DNA from 3 places in the Lactococcus muris genome. Region 1 is predicted to be linked to each of the others. Evidence: predicted binding sites of a transcription regulator. Region 1 holds the regulator's gene; each other region holds the start of a gene.

What was found. The regulator CtsR, encoded in region 1, represses protease genes until heat stress. The targets are predictions, from matches to a motif close to TTGGTCAAAAAAGGTCAAANA.
Region 2: a site for CtsR is predicted at 2,476-2,496, ahead of ACGHCK_RS11050 (ATP-dependent Clp protease proteolytic subunit). Genes of this name have one in related genera too.
Region 3: a site for CtsR is predicted at 2,111-2,131, ahead of ACGHCK_RS01110 (ATP-dependent Clp protease ATP-binding subunit). Genes of this name have one in related genera too.

The regions. Positions count from the first base shown of each region.
Region 1 covers NZ_BAAFQO010000020.1:10,268-14,798, reverse strand. The annotation lists gene ACGHCK_RS10220 (ATP-dependent Clp protease ATP-binding subunit) at 1-2,424, opposite strand, end outside; gene ACGHCK_RS10215 (CtsR family transcriptional regulator) at 2,414-2,866, opposite strand; gene greA (transcription elongation factor GreA) at 3,114-3,587, opposite strand; gene mltG (endolytic transglycosylase MltG) at 3,611-4,531, opposite strand, start outside.
Region 2 covers NZ_BAAFQO010000028.1:7,123-11,653, forward strand. The annotation lists gene ACGHCK_RS11030 (hypothetical protein) at 207-764, shown strand; gene spx (transcriptional regulator Spx) at 875-1,273, opposite strand; gene ACGHCK_RS11040 (hypothetical protein) at 1,450-1,980, opposite strand; gene ACGHCK_RS11045 (VOC family protein) at 2,041-2,418, opposite strand; gene ACGHCK_RS11050 (ATP-dependent Clp protease proteolytic subunit) at 2,539-3,138, shown strand; gene ACGHCK_RS11055 (hypothetical protein) at 3,212-4,531, opposite strand, start outside.
Region 3 covers NZ_BAAFQO010000001.1:232,046-236,576, forward strand. The annotation lists gene ACGHCK_RS01110 (ATP-dependent Clp protease ATP-binding subunit) at 1-2,029, opposite strand, end outside; gene rpoD (RNA polymerase sigma factor RpoD) at 2,292-3,515, opposite strand; partial or broken gene ACGHCK_RS01120 (translation initiation factor IF-2 N-terminal domain-containing protein) at 3,519-3,686, opposite strand; gene dnaG (DNA primase) at 3,708-4,531, opposite strand, start outside.

The DNA.
Region 1 (4,531 bases):
TTTATTAGAAGAACCTATAGACACTGTATTCCCTGGCTGAATATCTCCGGTCAGTAATTGTTCACTCAGGAGATCTTCAACTTCTCGTTGGAGCGCTTTACGCAGTGGGCGTGCACCATACTCAGGGTCAAAACCTTTGTCTGCGATGACTTTTAAGGCAGATGGTGTAAACCTCACTTTAATATCTTGCTCTTTTAAGCGCGAAACAAGCGACTTACTCATGATTTTCACAACTTGTTCAATTTCTTTTTCCGTGAGGGAATGGAAGACAATTGTTTCATCTATGCGATTAAGGAATTCAGGGCGGTAGTGTTTCTTTAATTCTTCCATAATCCTAGCCTTCATAGCTGTATAATCTTTTGCGATTGCTTTTGCACCAAAACCAACTGTTTTATCATCCCGAAGCGCTGTCGCTCCAAGGTTGGAGGTCATGATGATAATTGTATTACGAAAATCAACCTTGCGCCCCTTGGTATCTGTAACAAAACCATCATCCAAAATTTGTAGCATAATGTTGAAAATATCTGGATGGGCTTTTTCAATTTCATCAAGTAAGATAACCGAGTAAGGTTTATTACGCACCTGCTCTGTGAGCTGACCCCCTTCATCATATCCCACATATCCCGGAGGAGCGCCAATCAAACGTGAAGTGGAAAACTTTTCCATAAATTCGCTCATGTCTACACGAATCATGTTTTCTTCACTGCCAAAGACGCTCTCAGCCAAGGCCTTGACAAGCTCTGTCTTACCGACACCTGTAGGACCGAGGAACATAAATGACCCTAGAGGGCGTCTCGTATCAGCAACTCCTGAACGTGCCCGCCGAATTGCGCGAGACACCGCTGTTATGGCTTCTTCTTGTCCAACAACCCGCTTGTGTAACTCTTTTTCAAGATTAATCAAGCGCTCACTTTCTGTTTTCGTCATTTGTTGTAGAGGAATCCCTGTAAGATTTGAAACAACAGCATAAACGTCGCTTTCTTGAACGAGGGGAATATCTTCTTCAGATAACGGAAAATTATCAATCTTACGGACTAATTTCTGAGTGTTTTTTTCAATTTTTTGTGCTTCGAGGATATCAAGAGACACAACCGCAGCTTGTAACTTCCTTTCTTCTTCTTTCAGCTCTGCTTTTAATTCATCCAATTTACTATGGTTTGTCTTACGCGTTATCTTGACTTTTGCCGCCGCTTCATCAAGAAGATCAATGGCCTTGTCTGGCAAACGGCGACTTGGCATGTATCGGTTACTCAGACTTACTGCCCGCTCTAAGGCTCCATCCTCAAACTTGACTGTATGATAAACTTCAAATTTTTCTTTCAGCCCCTGTAAAATGGCAATGGTCTCGTCTTCTGACGGTTCTTCGACATTTATACGCGCAAAGCGGCGCTCCAGAGCTTCGTCCTTTTCGATATATTTCTGGTATTCCTGATAAGTCGTTGCTCCAATAAGCTGAAATTCTCCACGCGCGAGTGCGGGCTTCAAAATATTTGAAGCATCATTTACAGAGTCCATTCCTCCACCAGCTCCGATGATCGTATGGAGTTCATCAATAAACACAATAACATTTTTATCATGGGTTACTTCATCCACAATAGCTGTTAAACGATCCTCAAATTCACCGCGGAACTTCGTACCAGCAACAACCATGGCCATATTTAAAGCCATGATGCGGCTGCCCCGGAGATCAGCAGGCACATCTCCCTGCACCACACGTGTTGCAAAGCCTTCAATAATCGCAGATTTACCTACACCAGGCTCTCCGACTAAGACAGGATTATTTTTAGTACGGCGACTCAAAATATGGATAAGGCGTTCCACTTCACGCGTTCTTCCTATCATTGGATCAAGCCTGCCTTCACGAGCAGCTTTGGTTAAATCTGTGGATACCGTGTCCAATGTGGGCGTTGTCGTGGTTTCTGAAACTTTCCCTGAGAGATTTCTCTTTGAGGCCGGTGTTACAGCTTTCCGACGTTCTGGAACACGTAAATATGCTTTTTGTTCCAGTTTTTTTCGAAGATTTGCAGTATTGATATTCTGCTCCCGTAAAAGTTGTGCCGCAAAGCTCGCTTCGTTAGCCAATACCATGTACAACAGATGTTCCGTTCCCACACGATTTTTATCGTTGTTTTGTGCTAAAACTTTTGCTTGCTCAATAATATTTTCTACTCTTGGGCTAAATTTTATTTCTGATTTTTTTGTTTTGACTTGACTTGAAAAGTCCTCAATGTCGATTAACATCTCTTCTAAATCAAGTTGCTCAGAATTTAATAGGGTAAATGCCAATGAAGAGGGAACTTCAGCCAATGCTGCCAAGAGGTGCGAACTTTCCACCCAGGCATAGTTAAACTTATAGGCATAGTCAATAGACTTCTGAAGTACACGCATGACTTGCGGTGTAAATTCCTTTTCATTAAATTTCATCATCTCGATCCAATCTCTGTAGTATTTTTATCATCATTTTTGCTCTGCAACTGTTAGAAATATCACTATCAACCAGAAGCAACAGGAGAAGATTGCCTTCTCGTTCAGTCAAAATATTTTCATCAAATAAAAGTTGCAAAACATCTTGAGCCATGCTCTCTGTCAAACTTTCTGGCAACTTCTGAATCAAATCAAGCAGAAACTCGTGTTTTGCTGAATAATGATATTTGAATATTTTTATATAACCGCCGCCACCCCGTTTTGACTCTACATCAAAGCCTTTTGACGGTGTGAAGCGTGTTTTAATAACATAGTTAATTTGCGAAGGCACCACATCAAATTGGTTGGCTAAATCTGCACGCTTAATCTCAATCTCACGTGCTTCTTCCAACAGCTTTCGCAAATAAGCTTCGATAATATCTGAAGTATTTTGAGCAGACATAGAACCTCCAATCTTTGACCTTTATTGACTATTATATCGAATTTTTTACTTTTTTACCAAAAATAGTGGTTGGAGCTTCCTTAATAAATAAAAGTATCCTCGAAGGACTGATGAAAAAGTCGAGAAAATCATCTTTCTCGACTTTTTATACAAAATACAAGCAGCACTTACTTATCTTTAAACGGCTTATTTCATTTAAGAAAATATGTCAAATATTTTTCAGCGCCCATCCTATAGAGATAAGTTTTTATTTTACATCCACAATCTTGACTTCGATTTCACCCATAGGTAATGGAATGTTTACAACATCACCTACTTTACGACCAATCAAAGCCTGAGCGATTGGTGACTCATTCGAGATTTTTCCTGCAAACGGGTCTGCTTCAGCAGTACCAACGATTTGATATTCTTCTTCCTCGTCATCACCTACTTCTTGGAAAACTACAGCCTTACCAAGTGCAACTTCATTCTTATCGATATTGGCGTTGTCCACGATTTCAGCGTAACGAATCATTGTTTCCACTGTAGAAATGCGTCCCTCAATAAAAGCTTGCTCATCTTTTGCTGCTTCATATTCTGAATTTTCTGAGAGATCTCCGTAGCTGCGGGCGACTTTGATGCGCTCAACAACTTCTGGACGTTTTACCAATTTAAGGTTATCTAATTCTTGTTCTAGTTTTTCCAGACCTTCTTTGGTCATAGGGAAAGTTTTTTCTACCATTTTTTTATCCTTTTTTAAGTTAATTAATTACCTGCTGCAATCGCGTCATTGACATACTTTTGAACATTTATATTTTGCTCTTCAAGTGTCTGGGCAAAATAAATCTTCCCTTCTGTATCTGCAACAAAGTAGAGATAGTTATTCGCAGTCGGATTTAATACCGCTTTGATTGCCGACAAACTTGGACTGACGATTGGTCCTGGACCAAATCCAGGGTACAAGTATGTATTAAATGGCGAATCTAGTTGTGTATTAATTGCAGCCTGCTGATCAAGTGAAGTATCCTTACCAAGTTTTCCTTCAGCGTAGAAGATACCTGTATTTGAGTCTAAGGTCATGCCCAAATCCCTGCGGTTAAAGAAGACTTGCGCCACATTGCGACGGTCATCATCACTTCTTGCTTCCTTTTCAACAATACCTGCTAAACTCAGTGTTTCATTAACTGAAAGACCTGCAGCTTCCATTTTATCGTAGAGTGGTTCAAGTTGGGTATTCATTGATGAAAGCATTGTCTGAATCAGACTTTCAACAGTTGTTTTCTTCGTATATTCATAAGTCGCTGGGAAGAGATAACCTTCGAGCTGATACTTCACGCCACTGTCTTTTGCTGGCAAGCTTGCGAGAAGTTTCGGAAACTCTTTTTTCATTTTTTCGATGAAAGCTTGATCTTGAATCACCTTCATGAAGTCTTCTTTACTAAAAGGAGTTTTCTCATCCTTGCTGTCTGAATTGACAGTAACAGCTTGGGCAATTTGCTCCAATGTATAACCTTCTGGAATCAAAATTTTACCCAGAGTTGGTTCCACAGGATGTTCCGTTCCTCCCTGTTCTAGAAGGGTCGCGATTTCAGATAAACTCATACTTGGTGCAAGATTGTAATAACCACTCTTGAAACCGCTGAAATTTTTAAACTTCGTATAATACTGGAAGATCATTCCATTTTT
Region 2 (4,531 bases), on a different contig from region 1:
ACACTAAAAAGCGCTTCGGTTCCTGCTCAAAACAGAGAAGATATTATAGGCAACATCCTCTTTCCAGAACTGAGGTCAAGTCTCTCACCGTGCACGATTTACTTAGACACTTGGGCCTCCTCTCATTTATAACAATATAATGTCACTACAGATTTGCTCTCAACATGCAGTCAAATTCATGTCAAAAAATTTTTAGGAGAAGAACTATGTTCAAGGGATTAATTTCAGGAGCAGCCATGTTATTAACTGTGCTCTCTATCTTTGCTTTATCTACACAGGCGATGACAGCCACAGCTGATGCTCATAAAGATAGCACCGCTTCTTTAAAAACAGAAAACAGCTTACCTCTTGATACACCTTTGTATTTTCGTCTCTTTGATTATGACAATCATTTTCTAGGTAACTTAGGCTTGGAAACATATCTAAGTTGGGATCATAACTGGGATTACGTTTCCCTCAGTAATCGTAAAGAAGTTTATTTTAAAGATGCGGGTCACGGGCGAGTTTATATAAGGTTTGGAAATTCTTTCTCCGCCGAGCGTAACTATGTGGTTATATCCTCTAATGGCTCTCTCTATCTAGGAGAGCCAAAAGATGCAACTGCTTTTGCTGTTCTCGTAAAAAGTGATCCTTTCTATCCTAACCAAAACATCTATAAATTTTTCGACAGGAAAGCTAACGAAGTCGGTGTTTATGGGCAATTTGTCACAGTAGGAAGAGGAACAATACCTTGCATTTGGAGAATTGTCCCATCACTTAAGTAACAGTTGTAAAATGCTCCACTCTATGAAAACTTCCTTGGCTGCTTGTTTACTTTTTGATGTGCTGGTAAGCAAAAAACGCCACCATGGGCGTTTATGAATAATTGCATTTTTTAGATGGCATTGCGTAAGCGAGCGCCACCATTTTCCAAGATACGTACGGTACGTGGTAAGAAAGCACGAATCTCTTCTTCATTGTATCCTACATGTAGACGTTTTTCATCCATGATAATCGGACGACGCATGATTTGTGGATTTTCAGAAATGATTTTGATGGCTGCGGATAGTGATAAGTCTTCAAAATCAACACCCAGTGTTTTAACAAAACGGTTACGACTAGAAATGAGCCCCTCAACACCATCATCACATTTTTCAAGAATGCGGCTAATTTCTTCTGCTGAAAGCGGATCACCAATGAGATTACGCTCTTGAAATGGAATGTTGTGATAAGTCAACCAAGTCTTAGCTTTTTTACAACTCGTACAAGATGGGGCTGTATAAATAGTAAGCATCCCTCTCTCCTTCATATTACTTCTTTATATTATTATGGAAAAATCCACAGTCTATATTTATAATACCTAGCGGTATTAGCATTTGCTATTATAGCATAATTGACAGATAAAAAAAAGACCCTTTTCCCTTTTATTCTAAAAAAATCTATCCTATTGGACAGATTTTTAGAAAGTATTTAAATGTTGTAATGCTGGCGTTTCAGCATAGATGGATAAATGTTTTTTGCTTTCTCCAGTTCCTTTTTCTTGGCCTCAATATCCTCTGTAATTTGAACAGAAAAGTTCTCGAAAATTGGACGAGCTTCCTTGAAAATATAGCCTCCATTTTTCAAATCTTGTTCGTCTTCGAAAACAGCCAAGTGCTGAGAAAGATTCTTGAAAAAAGTACTCAAGAAATAAGCTGGAATGTACAAATTATACATAGAAGTGTAATTTTTCAAAAAATTATAGTCATAAAAAGGAACTTTTACATCACTCTGAGGATTTACAATAGCTTCGTCATCTCCAATGATGGGGCGGTTTAGAATTTCAATAATCTTTTGGTTTAAAGTATTACGAACCTCAATCTCGCGTAAAAGTTTCTCGATAGCCAAGCGCTTTTTATAGCGGTTTTCATCATATCGTTTGTAAATATACATCCCTGCAATAAAAAGCCAAGCTCCTGCAATCATAGCAACAAGCATAGAAATAATAAGTTCTGAATTCATACTATTATTATAGCAAAATGACTAATTTTTTAAAACTTATTTCTTTAAAAAATTTTAATCCTAAGCTGTAATTTCGATTTTATTGCCCTCGGGATCAAGGACTACAGCCTCATAATAACCGTCTCCTGTCCTTCTAGGACCTGATAAAATTTCATAACCATTTTCTGAAAACCGCTGAGCACTTTGGTTCACTTCTTGTTCATTGCCCACATGTATTGCAAGATGAGCAAAGCCCAGGCCTTCAGGGAAAACCTCTTGTGTATCTGCTCGGTGCATGAGTTCTATGCGGGCCCCTTCTGCAAAGCTCATAAAGTAGGAAGTAAAACCTGTTTTGGGATTATGATACCTCTTCCCCGCCTTTGCTGAAAAATATTTTTCGTAAAACGCCTTCATTGTTTCCAAGTCCCTTACCCAGATACCTATGTGTTCAATTTTCATCATTTTTCCTCCTGTTCTTATTATAGCCGGACATTCTTTCATGTCAAACGTGCTTATTTTTTGACCTTTTTTGACCTTTAATTTATAATAGAATAAAACATTGAAAAAGGAGACTTATCTATGGGATATTTAGTGCCTACTGTTATTGAACAATCAAGCCGTGGCGAACGTGCCTATGACATTTACAGTCGTTTGTTGAAAGATCGTATCATTATGTTGACTGGACCCGTTGAGGATGGTATGGCAAACTCCATCATTGCGCAACTTCTCTTCTTGGATGCTCAAGACAGTACAAAGGATATTTACCTCTACATTAATACACCTGGTGGTTCTGTTTCTGCTGGTCTTGCTATCGTTGATACTATGAACTTCATCAAGTCTGACGTGCAAACCATCGTTATGGGTATCGCTGCATCTATGGGGACAATCATCGCTTCTAGCGGTACAAAAGGTAAACGCTTCATGTTGCCACACGCAGAATACATGATTCACCAACCTATGGGCGGTACTGGTGGTGGTACACAGCAAACAGATATGGCGATCGCTGCTGAGCACTTGCTCAAAACCCGTCACACTTTGGAAAAAATCTTGGCCGAAAACTCTGGTCAATCTGTAGAAAAAGTTCACGCAGATGCAGAACGCGACAACTGGATGACTGCTCAAGAAACACTGGACTATGGTTTCATTGACGAAATCATGGAAGCCAACAGTTTGAAATAAAGGCAACTCAAAAATCCCATCAGATTGGTGGGATTTTTTCTTTTTCATTTATATGCCTCTTTTTTTTTTAGCATTACTGTCTAACTATGAGAGCAGGCCGAACTCCACCAGTATCCAAACTCGGATGTTGACTTGACCAAGCGCCTAAACCTCCGCCAGAACCGACTCTCCAAATACCACTCCCTGTTTCAGAAGAACGAGTACGTAGGAACCACCAGCTAGAACCTATGCCTGCACGATTTTCATTACTTGTAAAAGCAAGTCCTGCACCAGATAGTCGCACAATGTCCGCCATGGAAAGTGCGAAAGCCCGAGGGGTTCCCGTTGAAACAGCTGTACTAATATCTGCTGCAATATCAGGGAAATCATCTAGATTAAGTACCTGCCATCTTGCTGGATCACTCCAATCAAGGTCATAAGGCCTCACATGAGCAGTTGTAAATACATTTGCTACAGGCTGCACCATAGCTTGAACTGCTGAGTCAAGACCAGCATACCAGTTTGTAAGAGCTGTTTCTTGTGCTGCAGGAAGATGACCTCTTAATGAATCATTCCGAATAATCAAATGATTCCCACCCCCTTGATTCTCCAAATAACGGTACTGCTCCCCAGCCATAGTAAAGATGGTCCCCGGTGCCATGATACTAAAGTTGATTTGGTCGGGTTGGACATTATCATCTGGTCCCGGGTTCCCCCAGTTGTTATCAATGGAACCAGTCTGTACAGCTGTCAAGAAGTCTGACAAGTCGTCATGGTGGGTAAAGCTTCCATCTGCAGCCAAGAAGTCATTGATACGGTCGGGACTGATCAGTTGCCCGTCCACATGGATACCGTAGTAATATTCTCCCGGAATAGTATTCACTGCTGCGGTCATCTCTGCTGCATCCAAGAGGTAAGAGGTGGTCTCTCCTGCTTGAAGTTGATTCGCCCAGTAGGCCCAGCCTGTTTGGTGGTCGATGACCCAGAAGTTCCCGACTTTCAGGTTATTAGGTAAGGCTGCCCACTGGCTGATGGTCATCGGGGCACGCTCTTGTTGCAGGTTTTGAGCCGCATCATGGGTGACTTCTTCTCCCGGCCAAACTGGTCCGCTGTTATCAAAGCTGTCGCCAGAGGACCAGTAGGCATCTGTGCCGTCTCCGGGGTGAGTGGCGCCGTCTGTTACCCCGTCTGTGGCTGTGCTTGTGACCCAGTCACGGGCATGTCCTGCGGCTGCTGTCATCAGGTCTTGGTTGTCCCGGTTGAAGGTCGGCATGAACCATGGGGCATCTTGACCTGAACGGCTCCAACCAAAGGTCAGGTTAGAGTAGGTGTTGAAGGCTGCCGAGTCATCTACACGGATGTTCAGGTTGTTCTCTGAGGGACGCATGACCGTCCAGGTGTCCACTTGGTCACG
Region 3 (4,531 bases), on a different contig from region 1:
GCTTTTCTTTAACGGCTTGTGTGACATCTAGATGGATGTCATTTTGGGCGATTTGAGCATTGACTTCATCCAACATCAAATCCACAATCTTAAGCAGATTTTCCTTGCTCAATGCCGAGAATTCGATGATGGCATCAAAACGGTTCATGAATTCTGGACTAAAGAAATTACCTAATTCTCCAAGTACCGAATTCGTACGCCCTTCACGCGCAGCGCCAAAACCAACGCTTGCTTCGACCTTACCTGTCCCAGCATTTGATGTCATAATGATGATGGCATCTTTGAAGGAAACTGTACGTCCTTGCGCATCTGTCAAACGCCCGTCATCGAGAATTTGCAGGAACATATGCATCACATCCGGGTGAGCTTTCTCAATCTCATCCAATAAGATTAAGCTGTATGGGTTACGACGTACGCGTTCCGTTAACTGCCCTGCTTCTTCATAACCTACATATCCTGGAGGAGCACCAATCAACTTAGCCACACTATGTTTTTCCATGTATTCCGACATGTCAAAGCGAATCATACTGTCCGTTGATCCAAATAGTTCATAAGCCAGTTGTTTGGCAAGCTCGGTCTTACCTACACCAGTCGGTCCAACAAAGAGGAACGAACCAATCGGACGATTGGGTTTGCCGAGTCCAACACGTGAGCGGCGAACGGCTTTAGAGATTTTATCAATAGCTTCATCTTGACCAATAACATGAGCTTTTAAATCCTCTGCTAAATTAATCAGCTGTGTTTGTTCTTTTTCTTTCAAATCACCAACTGGAATATGTGTTTTCTCTTCAACGATTGCTTCAATATCTTTTTCTGTGATATTGGGCATTTCTGTATCCGAAACCTCATGATTTTGCAATTCGCGTAATTTTGCGATTTGATCCCGAAAATGTGCAGCTTTTTCAAAATCTTCGCGTTTCATCGCTTCTTTTTTCTGTACTTCTGCTTGCTCAATACGTTTCTTTATATCTTCTGCGTCTACAAATTTGAGTGTGAGGTTCTTTTTAGATCCCGCCTCATCAAGCAAATCAATCGCTTTATCTGGTAAGAAACGGTCTTGAATATAACGATTGGACAGATTTACAGCAGCTAAGATAGCCTCATCTGAATATTTCACATGGTGATAATCTTCATAACGTTTTTGAATACCACGCAAAATGGTGATCGTTTCATCTACAGATGGCTCATCAACCCTGACAGGCTGCATACGACGTTCAAGCGCTGCATCTTTTTCTATAATTCTGTATTCATTCAGTGTAGTTGCACCAACAAGTTGAAGCTCACCGCGTGCTAGAGCAGGTTTAAGGATATTTCCAGCATCCATATTTCCTTCTCCTGCAGATCCTGCACCAACAATTTCATGAATTTCATCGATAAAGAGAATGACATCATCACGTTTACGGATCTCATCCATCAATTTTTGCATACGTTCTTCAAATTGTCCACGCACACCTGTCCCTTGAACCAAACTTACAACGTCAAGACGGATAACTTCTTTATTTTGCAATTTTTGTGGCACATCACCATCAACAATTTTCTGAGCAAGTCCTTCAACAACTGCGGTTTTACCAACACCTGGTTCACCAATGAGTACCGGGTTATTTTTTGTCCGGCGATTCAAAATTTCAATAACACGTGTGATTTCTGAGTCGCGGCCGATAACTGGATCGATTTCCCCACGACGTGCAGCATCAGTAATATTAACACCAAATTCCTCTAAAAGTCCTTTAGGCGCTTGCCCTCCACGAGGATTTTGCGGGCCACCAGGACCACGCCGACCTGTCTGAGTAGGTGGCGTCATTGAACGTCCTTGATCATTACCATGTAGCGCTTGAAAAATATCTGGAAATGGATTGAAAGGATCATCATTATTAGAAATATTCGTAGCCCCAGCAAATAGGCTTTCCTGACCACCTGATTTCATAATCTGATAACAGTTTTGACATAAATCAACTTGCTTACGCTGCCCATTCACATTGGTGTAAAGGTGAATGGTTGCTTCATTTATCTTACAGTTTTGGCAGAGCATATCTTTCTCCTTTGTGATAATATCTTTTCTATTTCTTTGCTTTTCATTAATTTAAGAATCATGTCTGACTTCTCACCTTTTAGTCTGACCTTTTTTGACCTTTAGTATTTTTATTATATCACTTCTAGAAAATTTATCAAATGTTTTGTCCGATTAAAAGTAATTGTTTTAACTTTTGAAATGGCTGAAGTCTCCAAATAAAGATGCCATATATCGTGAGTTAAAACACCCTCGGTTTCTTTCCGAGAGTGTTTCTGTAGAACTACATAAAGTCACGCAATGGTTTGCTGCGACGTGGGTGACGTAATTTTTTAATTGCTTTCGCTTCAATTTGACGGATGCGTTCACGTGTCACTTTAAATTGTTTGCCAACATCTTCAAGTGTGTGCATACGTCCATCATCGAGTCCAAAACGCATACGCAATACGTTTTCTTCACGATCCGTCAAGGTATCCATAATCTCATCAAGTTGTTCGCGAAGCAAGATGCGGTTCGTATAATCCACTGGACTTTCAATCACATCGTCTTCAATGAAATCTCCTAGGTGTGAATCGTCTTCTTCACCGATAGGTGTTTCCAATGATACAGGCTCTTGCGCAATCTTCAAGACTTCACGAACCTTATCAGGGGTCATGTGTAATTCTTTACCGATTTCCTCTGGTAATGGATCGCGTCCCAGCTCTTGTAAAAGATTACGCTGCACACGGATTAACTTGTTGATGGTTTCAACCATGTGGACAGGTATACGAATCGTACGCGCCTGATCAGCAATGGCACGTGTAATAGCTTGACGAATCCACCATGTCGCATAAGTTGAGAATTTGAAACCTTTAGTATGGTCAAATTTGTCCACAGCCTTCATTAGACCCATATTTCCTTCTTGGATCAGATCCAAGAATTGCATACCACGTCCAGAATAACGTTTCGCAATCGAAACAACCAAACGCAAGTTGGCCTCTGCAAGCATTTGTTTAGCGAACTCTGCTTCATCTCCACCCGCAACGATAGCTTCTGCAAGTTTTGTTTCTTCTTCAAGCGAAATCAAAGGATAACGTCCGATTTCTTTAAGGTACATACGAACTGGATCATCAATACGGACATTTGTCACGATTTCATCCATCGCATTATCATCTAGCTTTTCTTCCTCTTCAGCTTGCAAAGCCAGGGGACTTGGATTTCCTTCCTTATCAACAATTGAAATTCCTGCATCTTGGATTTGTTGAAGTAAATCTTCAATAGCTTCTGCTTCCAAGCCAAACTTAACAACTAACTCATCCGTAATTTCATCATCTAGAGCTTCTTCCAGTGGTTTACGCTTTGTGATATAATCTGACACTGCCTTATCAAATGCTTTGCTGTCAAATGTATCAGTGTCTTGAATAGCCTTCTTATCTGCTTTTTCTTTAACAGAAGTAACCTGTTTAGAATCTTTTTTTCGCAACTCAGAAACATCAACTTTTTCGACAATAATTGGCTTGAAGTCCATTGCTTTAAGGAGTTTTTCTTCTTCAGCCTCGAAAATAGAACTTGAGTGAGATTTAACTCCCATACCAAGTTCTTGTGCTTTTGCAATTAAAGCTTTATTAGTAATTCCAGTTTCTTTTGCAATTTGACTGATTCTTTTCTTAGTATTACTTGCCAATTTAATCCTCCTCAATGAACAATATAAGCAGCTGGCTCATATTTTTTTCTTCTGATTAATAATTTGGATTGTGAGCTCTAGCTCACGTTCTTTGTTTCCCAATTTTTGGGCATTCTCTAATTGTTTTTGTAGTTCACTGAACTTTATTTGTTCCATTTCCTTAGCAAAAACAACTACCAAATCTTCCAGCTCTTGACTGCTTGTCTCATCTGGTAAATCTAAACTTAAAATTTGATAAAATAAATTTTTCTCCTCCGCATCTAATGACGTGCCAAAGTGAGAAGGATCAATTTCGTCAAAACTCATAGCTTCAAGTATGATTTTTTCAAAAAGATTTTGATAACGTTGGTGGACAAACCGAAAAGTTTCATCGTCCGCAAACTTCTGAAGAACATTCTGATGATAAATCATTCGATTCAAAAGCTGCTCTTCAGCTCGTTCACTTCTCGATAGATGGGGAAGCTGCGGGTGGGCAGGAGCAATTACTTCTTGCTGATGAAGAGGAAAACTTTCATAGTATTCATGCTCCCCTGATATAAATCCAGGATCCGGATAATTCGAAAATTGTTCCTCATCAAAGTTTTCAAAACTCTCTTCAAAATTTCCAGTTTCTGCCCTTGATTTAAGGACGTTTTCACGCTTTAAATTGACAGATTGCTCTACTTGATTATACTCGAAATCAGGTAAAATCTCAACTAATTTTCTTATAAAGGCATCTTGCGCCGTAATCGATGGAACCCTTGCAATTACTGGAGCCATTTGCTCAATAAAATCCAGCTGATTTTGTAAATTCGAAAGGTTCTCAGGCTTGAGATAGTCAATCAAGAACTCTGTAGGTTGTACTCTACCGTTTTCCATAA